3 regions of the Enterococcus sp. GPZ-007 genome follow, and region 2 is predicted to be linked to each of the others. Evidence: predicted binding sites of a transcription regulator. Region 2 holds the regulator's gene; each other region holds the start of a gene.
What was found. Region 2 encodes HrcA, which represses chaperone genes, less so after heat shock. Its sites were predicted from a motif close to TTAGCACTCNNNNNNNNNGAGTGCTAA; they were not measured.
Positions count from the first base shown of each region.

Region 1 (4,705 bases), on a different contig from region 2:
TAAATACCTTCGTCTAATTTTCGTTTGAAATATTTATGTACAAAATCAACTTCCGAGGGCAAGATGTTCCGATTATCGTTTTTTAAAACGATTTCCGCGTGCTTATAGGCATCCGTATAAATCACAGTAGTATTCCCGATTGTATAGACTTTAATCATATTTGCATCAGTATTCTCTAGCTGATTATAAACCATTTGTGAATGGCTATTGGTTACATTGATTAGTTTCATCCCGAAACACCTTCTTCCTAAATATTACTTCATAGTGTAATTATATAAGAAAGATTAAGAAAAAAGAAGGATGTTGCTCATTTTTTATGAGAAGGTTTAAAGAAATTGATAAGGCAAAAGGATTCCCGCTATTAACAGGAATCCTTTCGCCTAATTTTTATCTTCTTTGGCTAAGCGTTCAGGCTTTGACGTGATGACGATATGGTCTTCTTTATCAAGTTTCGCTTTAAGATCGGTAATTGTTGGGTGATCTAAATAGAACTCAGCAATTCCGTCTTCAATATTTTCCTGAATTGTCCGGCGAAGCGGGCGAGCTCCCATCGCAGGGTCATAACCAAGATCGACCAGTTTTGCTTTGACGTTATCTGGTACATCAATATGAAGCTTTTGATGAGCGAGCATTTCGTTTACATCATCAAGCATCAATGAAACAATGTTCATCAAATTCTCTTTTGATAGTGAACTAAACTCAATGATGCCATCGAAACGATTCAAGAATTCTGGGGCAAAGAAATCTTTCAATTGACCCAAGACTGAACGGGTAACACCCTCTCTGGCAGCTCCGAAACCTACGTTGGCTTCGATTTTGCCAGTTCCAGCATTGCTGGTCATAATAATGATTGTATCCTTGAAGCTGACTGTACGTCCTTGTGAATCTGTCAAACGGCCATCATCAAGAATTTGCAGGAACATATGCAAAACATCTGGATGTGCCTTTTCAATTTCATCCAACAAGATCAAGCTGTATGGATGACGCCGTACTTGTTCAGTCAATTGCCCGGCTTCTTCATAACCAACATAACCAGGAGGTGAACCGATCAATTTAGAGACACTATGTTTTTCCATATATTCACTCATATCAAAGCGAATCATCGAATCACTTGAGCCGAATAATTCTTCGGCTAATTGGCGAGCTAATTCTGTTTTTCCGACCCCAGTTGGTCCAACAAATAGGAACGAACCGATTGGACGATTTTTCTTGTTCAAGCCGACACGGTTACGTCGAATAGCTTTGGCAACTTTATCAACGGCTTCATCTTGCCCGATGACATGTTGCTTCAAGTCTACTGCAAGATTTTTTAATTGTGTTTGTTCTTTTTCTTTCAACTCACCAACAGGAATTCCCGTCCGTTTTTCAACGATTTGTTCCATGTCCTTTTCGCTGATGACAGGTGTTTCTTCATCTGTTAACTGGCGATCTTTCATTTTTTGCAATTTATTGATTTGGTCGCGGTAGTAAGCTGCTTTCTCAAAGTCTTCCTCTTGAGAAGCTTGAGCCTTTTGTTGTTCTGCTTCCGCTAATTTCTTGTCGATCGTTTTTGGATCAACAATTTGGATCGTCAAGTTTTTCTTCGAACCTGTTTCGTCTAATAAGTCGATCGCTTTGTCAGGTAAGAAACGGTCTTGAATGTAGCGATTTGAAAGTTCTGCAGCGGCTTTGATAGCGTCATCTGTATATTTTACATGATGATAATCTTCATAGCGTGTTTGCAAGCCTTTCAAGATTTCAATCGTTTCTTGAACGGAAGGTTCTTCGACGCGTACAGGCTGCATCCGGCGTTCTAAAGCAGCATCTTTTTCAATAATACGATACTCGTTTAATGTAGTAGCTCCGACCATTTGTAATTCACCACGAGCCAAGGCTGGTTTTAAAATATTACCAGCATCCATATTGCCGTCGCCAGCTGCACCGGCACCGACGATTTCATGAACTTCATCAATGAAAAGGATGATATTTTCCGCTTGCCGAATTTCTTCGATCAGCTTTTGCATCCGTTCTTCAAATTGTCCACGGATACCAGTACCTTGTACAAGGGAAGCGACATCTAAACGGATGACGTCCTTGTCCATTAATTTTTGAGGCACATCTCCATCAACGATTTTTTGAGCTAAACCTTCAACCACAGCGGTTTTACCAACACCGGGCTCACCGATAAGAACTGGATTGTTCTTTGTTCGGCGATTTAATATTTCGATAACACGTTGAATTTCATCATCTCGTCCAACAACGGGGTCGATATTTCCCTCACGTGCTAATCCAGTGATATTAATTCCGTATTCGCCTAACAGCCCGCCGCCGTTTCCACGAGGGGGTTGATTATTGATACCATTTCCACCGCCGAATTGAGTCGGTGGTGTTTGATTTGCAGCACCTTGTCGTTGTTGCATTTGCTGCGACATCGAGCGAAACAGATCGTCTAAACTTCCAAAACCAAAAGGATCATTTCCTGCCATTTGCGGCGCACCTCCAGCTTGATTCTTCAATTTTTGATAGCAACTCTGGCAATAATCTAATTGCTTTCGTTGTCCATTGACGTTTGCATATAAATGAATCGTTGCTTCATTTTCATGACAATTTTGGCAAAGCATTTTTTTCACCCTTTCAATAGTTGATTGTTTCTTCCATTGTACATCGAGTAAGCGAATCTCGTAAAAAGATACGCTGGCCAGTTGTTTGACTATCACTGACCTTAAGAATAATTATAGCGAGATTTTTTATAAAAGCAAACAGTTTGTTTCATTTTTTAGCAATCAACATCTTCGAGTGCTAAAAAAAGATATACACCCACATTTTTTTCTCTTTTAGTGTTATGTAAAAAAAATGAAAACAGGTATAATCAGGGGATTGATCAATCAAACCAGATATTTTAAGAAAGGGCATACATTTAACTGGAATAATTCGACTAAAATTGTTGTATCTACGGTAAAAAAATGGTAATCTAAGAAAATGAAGGGCTCAAAATGATGGATGTTATCATTAAAGCCCTAACATAAAAAAACATTTTTTTTTATAAAGGAGAACGGTCAATATGGAAAAAAAAGATTTTCACGTAGTAGCAGAAACAGGGATTCATGCACGTCCCGCAACTTTATTAGTGCAAGCTGCAAGCAAATTTAACTCTGATATTAACTTAGAGTATAAAGGAAAATCAGTTAACCTTAAATCAATCATGGGAGTTATGTCTCTAGGTGTTGGCCAAGGTTCTGACGTTACTATCTCTGCTGAAGGTGCTGACGAAAAAGAAGCAATGGAAGCAATCGTAGAAACAATGAAAAAGGAAGGATTATCTGAATAATGGTTGAATTACTAAAAGGTATTGCCGCAAGTGACGGAGTTGCCGTTGCGAAAGCTTATCTGCTAGTACAACCGGATTTATCTTTCAAACAAAATAATGTAGAAGACACTGCTGCCGAAGAAAAGCGTTTAGACGACGCTTTGGCGGCTTCTTCTGCTGAATTAGAAAAAATTCGGGATAAAGCAGCGAAAAGCTTAGGTGAAGAAGAAGCACAAGTTTTTGATGCTCATTTGATGGTTCTTTCAGACCCAGAAATGATTGGTCAAATCAAACAACATATTCAAGATAATAAAGTGAATGCAGAAAGCTCACTTAAAGAAGTTACAGATATGTATATCGGCATGTTCGAGGCAATGGATGATAACGCTTATATGCAAGAACGTGCAGCGGATATCCGCGACGTTACTAAACGTATAATGGCTCATCTATTAGGTGTATCTTTACCAGATCCATCAATGATCGACGAAGAAGTTGTCGTTGTCGCACATGACTTGACTCCGAGTGATACTGCACAATTAGATAAAAACTTTGTAAAAGCTTTTGTTACTGATATCGGTGGACGTACCTCTCACTCAGCAATTATGGCTCGTTCATTAGAAATTCCAGCAATCGTTGGTACAAAAGAAATCACTTCTAAAACTAAAGAAGGTGACATCTTAGCAGTCAACGGTATCACTGGTGAAACAATCGTAAACCCAACTGACGAACAAGCGGCTGAATACAAAAAAGCCGGCGAAGCTTATGCAGCGCAAAAAGCAGAATGGGAAAAGCTAAAAAATGCTGAAACAGTCACAGCTGATGGCAAGCATTTTGAATTAGCTGCCAACATCGGTACGCCAAAAGATCTTGAAGGTGTTCATAATAATGGCGCTGAAGCGATCGGGTTGTATCGTACTGAATTCTTATACATGGACTCTTCAGATTTCCCAACAGAAGACGATCAATTTGAAGCTTATAAAGCTGTTTTAGAAGGCATGGGCGACAAACCAGTCGTTGTTCGTACAATGGATATCGGTGGAGACAAAGAACTACCTTACTTAACATTACCTCACGAAATGAATCCATTCTTGGGTTATCGTGCATTGCGTATCAGCTTATCTGAACTAGGCGATGACATGTTCCGTACACAATTACGTGCATTATTACGCGCTTCTGTTCACGGCAACTTGCGCATCATGTTCCCAATGGTTGCGACACTTAAAGAATTCCGTGCAGCGAAGAAAATGTTTAACGAAGAAAAAGAAAAACTTGTTAATGAAGGCGTGAAGGTTTCTGATACGATCCAAGTCGGAATCATGATCGAGATTCCTGCTGCAGCTGTTTTAGCTGACAAGTTTGCTAAAGAAGTTGACTTCTTCAGTATCGGAACAAATGACTTGATCCAATACACAATGGCAG
Region 1 is NZ_JCAFYN010000002.1:66,128-70,832, forward strand. It holds gene AC4J95_RS02035 (DUF1827 family protein) at 1-230, opposite strand, end outside; gene AC4J95_RS02040 (ATP-dependent Clp protease ATP-binding subunit) at 381-2,600, opposite strand; gene AC4J95_RS02045 (phosphocarrier protein HPr) at 3,041-3,307, shown strand; gene ptsP (phosphoenolpyruvate--protein phosphotransferase) at 3,307-4,705, shown strand, end outside.
Region 1: AC4J95_RS02040 (ATP-dependent Clp protease ATP-binding subunit) is a predicted target of HrcA. The motif match lies at 2,756-2,782, and genes of this name have one in related genera.

Region 2 (4,705 bases):
TGGAGCTCTGAATGCAAAAAAAGCTGTTTCCGATGTGCAAGATCGTTCAGAAGATATCAATGGAACTGTCAATCGGATCAAAGCAATATTAAATTCTGCAGGTGAGGATCTTTCAACGGATGGGTCAAGAGTAACACCAGTTGCAGCAAAAAAAGTAGTGCAATCAAAAGAAGCTGCTTCGTCACAACAGGAAAATACAACAGAGCAAGCGAAGGAATATCCTAAGACAAATGATCAATCGAATATTTTCCTTTCATTGCTTGGCTTTGGGATTATTGGAAATTTGGTGCTTTATTACTTGAGGCAAAATCATAATTAGTGAAAGATTTAAGAGTAGATATCCTTTTAAGAAATCAAAAGGGATATCTTTTTTTTTAATCTGACTCCTTCTGGGGCAAATGTAAAAATTTCGATTATATCAAGTTGAAATAGTGTGGTGTAGACTCTTGTTGATGTGATTTGTGTTAGAATACGTCTGTTACTACTACTTGAAAAGAGGAATAGGATGACAAAATCTACTTCGGCTTATGTCCACATTCCATTCTGTGAACATATCTGTTACTACTGTGACTTCAATAAAGTTTTTCTTGAAGGGCAGCCTGTAGATGAATATATTGAAGCGTTGTTGAAAGAGGCGCGCTTATCGTTGATACAGAATCCGGTGAATAAAATGGAAACACTTTATGTCGGCGGCGGTACGCCGACATCATTAAATGCCGAACAATTTGATCGTCTGCTAAGCGGGCTGCGAGAAATTCTTCCGTACAATAATGGAGAATTTACAGTAGAGGCGAATCCTGGTGATTTGTCTGCAGATAAATTGGATGTGATGAAAAATTATGGTGTGAATCGTTTATCAATGGGCGTCCAAACTTTTGATGATCGGCTGTTGAAAAAAATCGGGCGTAAGCACACCGCGCAGGATGTGTATGATACGATTCGTTTATTAGAAGAGAAAAATTTTTCTAATGTAACGATTGATTTGATTTATGCGTTGCCAGGTCAAAGTTTAGAAAGCTTTCGCGACACGGTTGAACGAGCATTAGCGCTCGATTTACCTCATTATGCGTTGTATTCTTTGATTTTAGAGAATCAAACGATGTTCATGAATTGGGTACGGCGAGGGAAGATGCAGCTGCCGGAGCAAGAACTAGAGGCACAGATGTACGCTGAGACGATTGAAGCGATGGAAAAAGCAGGACGTAAGCAATACGAGATCAGTAATTTTGCAAAACCTGGTTTTGAAAGTCAACACAATCTAGTTTACTGGAATAATCAAAATTATTTTGGGCTTGGAGCAGGAGCCAGTGGTTATCTTGGAGATCGGCGCTACAAAAATCGCGGACCGATCCAGCATTATCTGAAGTCATTGAATGACGATCAATTGCCAATGCTCGAAGAGGAATACTTAACTCAAAAGGAACAGATTGAAGAAGAGATGTTCTTAGGCTTAAGAAAAATTTTAGGTGTTGAAAAATCGGTTTTTGAAGCTCGTTTTGGTCAAAGCATCATGGAAATTTATGGCGATACGGTGGAAAAATTAAAACGGCAAAAACTACTGGTAGAGACAGATTCAAGAGTTTTTCTAACAAAAGCAGGCTTATTTCGAGGAAACGATGTTTTTGAAAAATTTCTGTTGAATAAAGACAATTAGCACTCTCGTTGTGAGAGTGCTAATTTTTTATTTTTTTCGCTTGACTTCTATAGCGGATGTGGTATATTAATAATCGAGTTAGCACTTAAAAAGAAAGAGTGCTAACTAAAGGATGAGAAGAATGTTAACTGAAAGACAAAAACTGATTCTCAGCTTGATCATCCAAGACTTTACCAACACGGGTCAACCGGTCGGGTCAAAAAGTTTGATGGAAGAAGGCGTAAAAGCAAGTTCCGCAACTATCCGCAATGACATGAAGGCATTAGAAGAATTGGGTATGTTGGAGAAAACTCACTCTTCATCAGGACGGATTCCTTCAGCTTTAGGCTATCGTTATTATGTGGATCATCTATTGACGCCAGCTAAGGTGAGTAATCAAGAAGTAGATCAAATTCGCAGATCCTTAAAAAAAGATATTCATGAGATCGATGATATCATTCAACAGTCTGCCAAGATACTTTCGCAAGTTACCAGCTACACGGCGTTTTCGCTCGGCCCCGAAATGAAAGATCGGACATTGACTGGTTTTCGAATCGTTCCGTTGAATGATCGGCAAATATTGGCGATTATTGTCACAGATAAGGGAAATGTCGAGAGTCAAGTTTTTCGAATACCGGAGAATGTTGCCAGTCAAGACTTGGAGAAAATGGTCCAAATTATCAATGATCGTTTAGTCGGTCAGCCTTTGGTGAGCGTTTACCAAAAACTGAGGACTGAAATTCCAATGATCTTACATCGCTATTTCCAAACGACTGAGGGAATCAGCCACTTGTTTGATGTGATTTTGAATGATGCCTTTGAGGATAAAGTGTTTGTAAGTGGACGAATGAATATCTTGAATTTCAATCCCGATCAGGACCTCAATCATGTGAAATCAATGTATTCATTGATGCAGAATTCAGATGAATTGACGCAATTATTGTTGCCTTCTGACAACAATATTCACGTTCGAATCGGAACTGAGATGGAAAATGACTTGTTCGACCATTTAAGCATGATCCAGGCAAATTATGAAATACGCGGACATGGTCGTGGGACGATCGCATTATTAGGTCCAACGTCGATGCCGTATTCAAAAATCTTTGGGTTATTGGAAGTTTTCCGATACGAGTTGACAAATGCATTGGACGATTATTACCGTTCTCTGGATTTGTATCACTAGGAACGATTCCTAAAAAGAAAGGAAGTACGCGCAGTGGCAAAAGAAAAGAAGCGAGAAGTTGAAGAAGAATTAGAAGAAGTTGAGACGACTGAAAATGATTCGACTGAAAAAGAAGCGGAAGGCATTGATATTCCAGAAGTTTCCGAAGTTGAGGAGTTGACTGGCAAGTTCAATGAAATGGAAGATAAATTCTTGCGAGCTCGTGCTGAAATCGCAAATATGTCTAACCGCAACAAAAATGAACGAGAACAATTAATTCGCTATCGTTCACAAGATCTTGGTAAGAAATTATTACCAGCGATCGATAATTTAGAAAGAGCCCTAGCAACGGAAGTTACTGACGATCAAGGAGCCAGCCTTAAAAAAGGGGTAGAGATGGTTCTTGAAAGTTTAACTGTTGCATTAAAAGAAGAAGGCATCACAGAAATCAAAGCTGATGGTGAGACCTTCGATCCGAATCTGCACCAAGCAGTCCAAACTGTTCCTGCAGAGGATGGAGTGAAGCCGGAGACGGTAGTAAATGTCTTACAAAAAGGGTATCAGCTGCATGATCGCGTGTTGCGTCCAGCAATGGTGATCGTAGCTCAATAATGTATTCTACTAAAAATTTAAACATATAATGGAAAAGGAGATTTTCAACTATGAGTAAAATTATCGGTATTGACTTAGGTACAACAAACTCAGCAGTCGCTGTCTTAGAAGGCGGAGAAGCTAAAATCATTACGAACCCAGAGGGAAATCGTACGACACCTTCTGTTGTGTCATTTAAAAACGGCGAAATCCAAGTCGGTGAAGTAGCGAAACGTCAAGCAGTTACGAACCCTCATACGATTTCATCTATCAAACGTCACATGGGTGAAGCTGGTTTTAAAGTGGAAGCAGACGGCAAAAATTATACACCGCAAGAAATCTCAGCAATGGTGTTACAATACATCAAAGGTTTTGCTGAAGATTATTTGGGTGAAAAAGTTGAGAAAGCCGTTATCACTGTACCTGCTTACTTCAATGATTCACAACGTCAAGCAACGAAAGATGCTGGTAAAATCGCTGGTTTGGAAGTTGAACGTATCGTCAACGAACCGACTGCCGCAGCATTAGCTTACGGTTTAGATAAAACAGATAAAGATGAAAAAATCTTAGTATTTGACCTTGGCGGTGGTACTTTTGACGTATCGATCCTTGAATTAGGGGATGGCGTATTCGACGTATTATCTACTGCTGGTGACAACAAACTAGGTGGGGATGACTTTGATAACAAGATCATCGATTATTTAGTTGCTGACTTCAAACAAGCAAACGGTATTGATTTATCTAAAGACAAAATGGCTATGCAACGTTTGAAAGACGCTGCTGAAAAAGCGAAAAAAGATTTATCAGGTGTCAGCTCAACACAAATCAGCTTGCCGTTTATCACAGCTGGCGATGCTGGTCCATTACACTTAGAAACAACATTGTCTCGTGCGAAATTTGATGAAATCACTGCTGATCTAGTTGAACGTACGAAAGCACCTGTTCGTCAAGCATTGAAAGATGCTGGCTTGTCTCAATCAGATGTAGACGAAGTAATTTTAGTCGGCGGTTCTACACGTATTCCTGCAGTTGTTGAAGCTGTACGTAAAGAGACTGGCAAAGAACCTAACAAATCTGTTAACCCGGATGAAGTAGTAGCGATGGGCGCTGCAATTCAAGGTGGGGTTATTACTGGTGACGTGAAAGATGTCGTATTACTAGACGTAACACCATTATCATTAGGTATCGAAACAATGGGCGGCGTGTTTACTAAATTGATCGATCGCAACACAACGATCCCAACAAGTAAATCGCAAGTATTCTCAACAGCTGCTGACAATCAACCTGCTGTAGACATCCATGTATTACAAGGTGAACGT
Region 2 is NZ_JCAFYN010000021.1:49,235-53,939, forward strand. It holds gene AC4J95_RS12100 (LPXTG cell wall anchor domain-containing protein) at 1-319, shown strand, start outside; gene hemW (radical SAM family heme chaperone HemW) at 506-1,654, shown strand; gene hrcA (heat-inducible transcriptional repressor HrcA) at 1,776-2,816, shown strand; gene grpE (nucleotide exchange factor GrpE) at 2,850-3,407, shown strand; gene dnaK (molecular chaperone DnaK) at 3,458-4,705, shown strand, end outside.

Region 3 (4,705 bases), on a different contig from region 2:
GTTCGGCATTTTTCAATTTGTCGATTACAACTGAACCTTCAAATCCAGCATTTTCAGCAATCTGACGAACAGGTTCTTCTAATGCACGAACGACGATCTTGATCCCTGTTTCAATGTCGCCTTCAGCATCTAATTCAGATACTTTCTTGATGACATTGACCAAAGCAGTACCACCACCGGATACGATTCCTTCTTCAACCGCAGCGCGTGTTGAGTTCAAGGCATCTTCAATGCGTAGTTTTAATTCTTTTAATTCTGTTTCAGTAGCAGCACCAACTTTAACGACAGCTACGCCGCCAGCAAGTTTTGCTAAACGTTCTTGTAATTTTTCACGATCAAAATCAGATGTTGTTTCGCCGATTTGACGTTTAATCATTTCAACGCGATCGTTCAATGCAGCTTTGTCGCCAGAGCCTTCGACGATTGTAGTATTGTCTTTATCTACAACCACTTTGCCAGCAGTTCCCAAGTTTTCAATTGTTGCTTCTTTAAGATCTAAACCAAGGTCTTCTGTAATGACAGTCGCGCCAGTTAAGATCGCGATATCTTCCAACATCGCTTTACGACGATCACCGAAACCAGGAGCTTTCACTGCAACAACGTTAAAGGTTCCGCGGATTTTGTTTAATACTAATGTTGGTAATGCTTCACCATCAACATCATCAGCGATAATTAACAATGAACGAGATTGTTGTAATACTTGTTCTAACAATGGCAAGATATCTTGGATGTTAGAGATTTTTTTATCTGTGATCAAGATGTATGGATTTTCTAAAGCAGCTTCCATTTTGTCGTTGTCTGTTACCATATATTGAGACAAGTAACCACGATCAAATTGCATTCCTTCAACAACGTCTAGTTCAGTGTCGATCCCTTTAGATTCTTCAATTGTGATAACACCGTCGTTACCAACTTTTTCCATTGCTTCAGCAATTAATTTACCGACTTCTTCGCTACCAGAAGAAACAGCCGCAACTTGTGCAATCGCATCTTTTGAATCAACAACTTTAGAAATGCTATGCAATTCTTCAACTGCTGCTTTTGTTGCTAATTCGATTCCGCGGCGAATTCCCATTGGGTTTGCGCCAGCAGTTACGTTTTTCAATCCTTCGCGGACGATTGCTTGAGTAAGAACAGTCGCTGTAGTTGTACCGTCTCCAGCAATATCATTTGTTTTAGAAGCAACTTCAGAAACTAATTTTGCTCCCATGTTTTCAAAATGATCATCTAATTCGATGTCTTTTGCAATAGTAACACCGTCATTTGTAATCAATGGTGAACCGTAAGATTTTTCTAGAACAACATTACGTCCTTTTGGTCCTAATGTAACTTTCACTGTATCAGCTAATTTGTCTACCCCACGTAACATTGCTGCGCGAGCATCTTCAGAAAATTTAATATCTTTTGCCATGATTCTTTCACCTCATTATTTTTTATTCGACAATTGCCATGATATCTTTTGCAGCGATGATCAAATATTCACTGCCTTCATATTTCACTTCTGTACCTGCGTATTTTTCAAACATTACCGTATCACCAACAGCTACTGGCATTGGACTCTTTTGACCGTTTTCCAACACATTGCCTTCACCAACAGCCACAACTTTAGCTGTTTGTGGTTTTTCTTTGGCCGCTGAAGCTAGGACTAGGCCTCCAACTGTTTTTTCTTCTTCTTGAGTAACTTCAAGAATGACACGATCACCTAATGGTTTTAACACAATAAATCCCTCCAACTAGTAATGATTTTCTAAGTTGTTAGCACTCTTGGCTATCGAGTGCTAACTCACAATTCCTATAATACCATTTTTGTTTCTTTTTGCAAGTCCTTCGATTGCTTTTTATTTTTTTCTGCACTAAGTTTTTACTGAAATATGGTATACTTGGGAACAATAAATGTTTAGAAGGGATTAATAATGAGCGAAAAAAAATATAGTTTTATCACGATTTTCACTTACGGACTAGTTTTGTTTTCACCAGTCATTTTTCAAAGTGTATTGCAAATAACTTCTTCACAAATTATCCAGTTAACGACACTGACATATTTTCTTGGCGCTATCTTAATGATCTTTTATCGAGTCAAGTCCCGGTCATTCGAAATAGAAACCCGACAAAAAAATGTTTTGATTACAATTCTGCTTGGAGTCGTTGGAATTCCCGCTTCCTTAATACTGCAAATGGTTATTTTACAAATCGAGCAGCAATTTCTAGGACAATCTGTTGCTTCACAAAACACGCAGAATATCGTGGATTTAATCATGAACAACATGATTTTTATTTTGGCAACAACGATAGCTGGACCGATTATGGAAGAGTTCGTTTTTCGTCGGGCAATCTTCGGCTCACTGGAGAAAAGATTGGGATTTTTCCTGCCAGCATTACTAAGCTCTGTTTTATTCGCGTTTGCCCATAATGATGGACACTACCTCCTGTATGCTGGATTAGGCTTTTTATTCTGTGGTATGTATCGTTATAGCGGACGCATTTGGACTTCGATGATTACTCACGTGGGAATGAATCTGTTGGTCATCCTGACACAATTGGCACTTCGATCATAAAAATTTCCAGACTAATCCTTTGCTATTTTATAAAAACCTCCTTAGACTTAGATTCATAATAGTCTAAGGAGGTTTTTTCTTGAAAATAGCAATTATTGGTGCTACCGGACATGCGGGATCATTAATCCTAAGCGAAGCCCTCGCTCGTGATTTAGCGGTTACTGCAATCGTTCGCCACCCCGAAAAACTAAAGGTACAAGTCCCTATTTTGGTGAAGGATCTATTCGAGCTGACAAAAAAAGATGTAGAGTATTTTGATGTCGTGGTAGATGCCTTTCGTCCGCCAGTTGGTCAAGAAGAGCTGCATCAAACATCATTGAAGCACCTCACCAACATTTTGCGCGGAACGGACACGCGTTTACTCGTTGTCGGGGGAGCCTCTTCCTTGTTTATTGATGAGGATCACCGCATGATCGAACTTTCCGATCCAAACGCTGTCTACTATCCAACGGCTTATAACATGTACCAAGCATTTTTAGATCTAAAAGCCGCTCAACGGATCAATTGGACTTATTTAAGTCCAGCTGCAAATTTTGTTCCTGATGGTCAACGTACTGGTCACTATCAAGTCAGCGATGATCGCCTGCAAAAAAATGCCCAAGGTCAAAGTGAGATTAGCATGGCCGATTACGCAATAGCTGTGATCGATGAAATCATCGAGCCAAGACATCTCAACCAGCATTTCAGTGTTTATAGTTAAAAAAAGGGCAGGCCTGCAAATAAGCAAGCCTGCCTTTTTTAGATTGCGAATAATTCAGTTGCGCTATCTGGATCGGTATCAAAGATTTGGAACTGGTGATTTACACCAAGATCATAACGAGTCAATGTTTCTTCCATCGTCATATGTGCCAATTCTTTCATATTGTTTTCTCTACTCAAATGCCCCAAGTAAATGCGTTTCGTCCGATCACCAAGAATATCGGTCATAACCAGCGCACCATCGTCATTAGACAAATGCCCGCGGTCCCCTAAAATCCGTTGCTTTAGACTCCAAGGATAAGCACCCATCCGCAACATCTCTAAATCATGGTTGCTTTCTACCAAGTAGGCATCCGCGTCACGAATTGTTCCGCGAACATGTTCACTAGCGTATCCTGTATCTGTTAACATGACAAAAGAATGCCCATCTTTGTAAAAACGATAAAATTGCGGTGCTGCAGCATCGTGAGAAACGCCAAAACTTTCGATATCCAAATCACCAAAAGTAAGAACTTTTCCCATCTCAAAAATATGCTTCTGTTCCACATCAACTTTCCCAATCAAAGGAGCCATTGCTTCCCAAGTTTTTTCGTTGGCATAGACAGGTAATTTATACTTTCTTGCAAGCACTCCAACACCATGAATATGATCACGATGTTCATGAGTAACTAAGATCGCGTCTAAATCCTCAGGTTTTCGATCGACTTCTGCTAATAGCGAAGTGATTTTTTTCCCACTCAAACCAGCATCAACTAAAATTCTTTTTTGCGGACTTTCTAAATACAAGGAATTCCCCGTACTGCCGCTAGCTAAAACACTGATATTGAAGGCATTATTCATTTCTAACATGAGCAATTTATCCCCTCTTTTAAAACTGTCCTCAGTATACAACCCTTTTTATGGATTTTCCACCTTTGGAACTAAATTATTCGTGATCACCTGATTACTCAGTGCATTGACTTTTTCAATCTGAGTCGTCTTATCCGAGGTCTTTATCTTAACAAACCAAACAGGTACATAGACATTCTTTTCACGGACTTCGAGTGTTCGAAAATAACCAAGATAAACATTCGTAATCGTTGATTTACTAGGAATATTATTATTGATATACAAGGTATTCAAGATTTCTTTTTCAGAAGCCAGCGTCATTTTCTCCCGCAGCGGTTCGATGTCTTTCAGACGGGTCTGGGTATATTTCGAAACCCGGTCCTGATCACTGTTCTTTTCGATATCCAATGTCAATCGAGAGGTTTCATCAATAAAAGGAATTCCCTCATAGGATTGCGCACCGACAATTTTTCCCAGCTCATCATCTTTCTTTGAAATGTCTGGCAAATACGTGTATTCCGTTCCCTCCAAAATGAATTCTTTATCCTTCATGAGACGATTAAAGCTGCTAGTCGCTTTTTTCAAATCAAATTCTGTCTCCCCGTTGGGCAAGTTGGTCAAAA
Region 3 is NZ_JCAFYN010000039.1:26,193-30,897, forward strand. It holds gene groL (chaperonin GroEL) at 1-1,411, opposite strand, end outside; gene groES (co-chaperone GroES) at 1,434-1,718, opposite strand; gene AC4J95_RS16545 (CPBP family intramembrane glutamic endopeptidase) at 1,914-2,555, shown strand; gene AC4J95_RS16550 (NAD(P)-dependent oxidoreductase) at 2,635-3,255, shown strand; gene AC4J95_RS16555 (MBL fold metallo-hydrolase) at 3,294-4,103, opposite strand; gene AC4J95_RS16560 (two-component system regulatory protein YycI) at 4,152-4,705, opposite strand, start outside.
Region 3: groES (co-chaperone GroES) is a predicted target of HrcA. The motif match lies at 1,756-1,782, and genes of this name have one in related genera.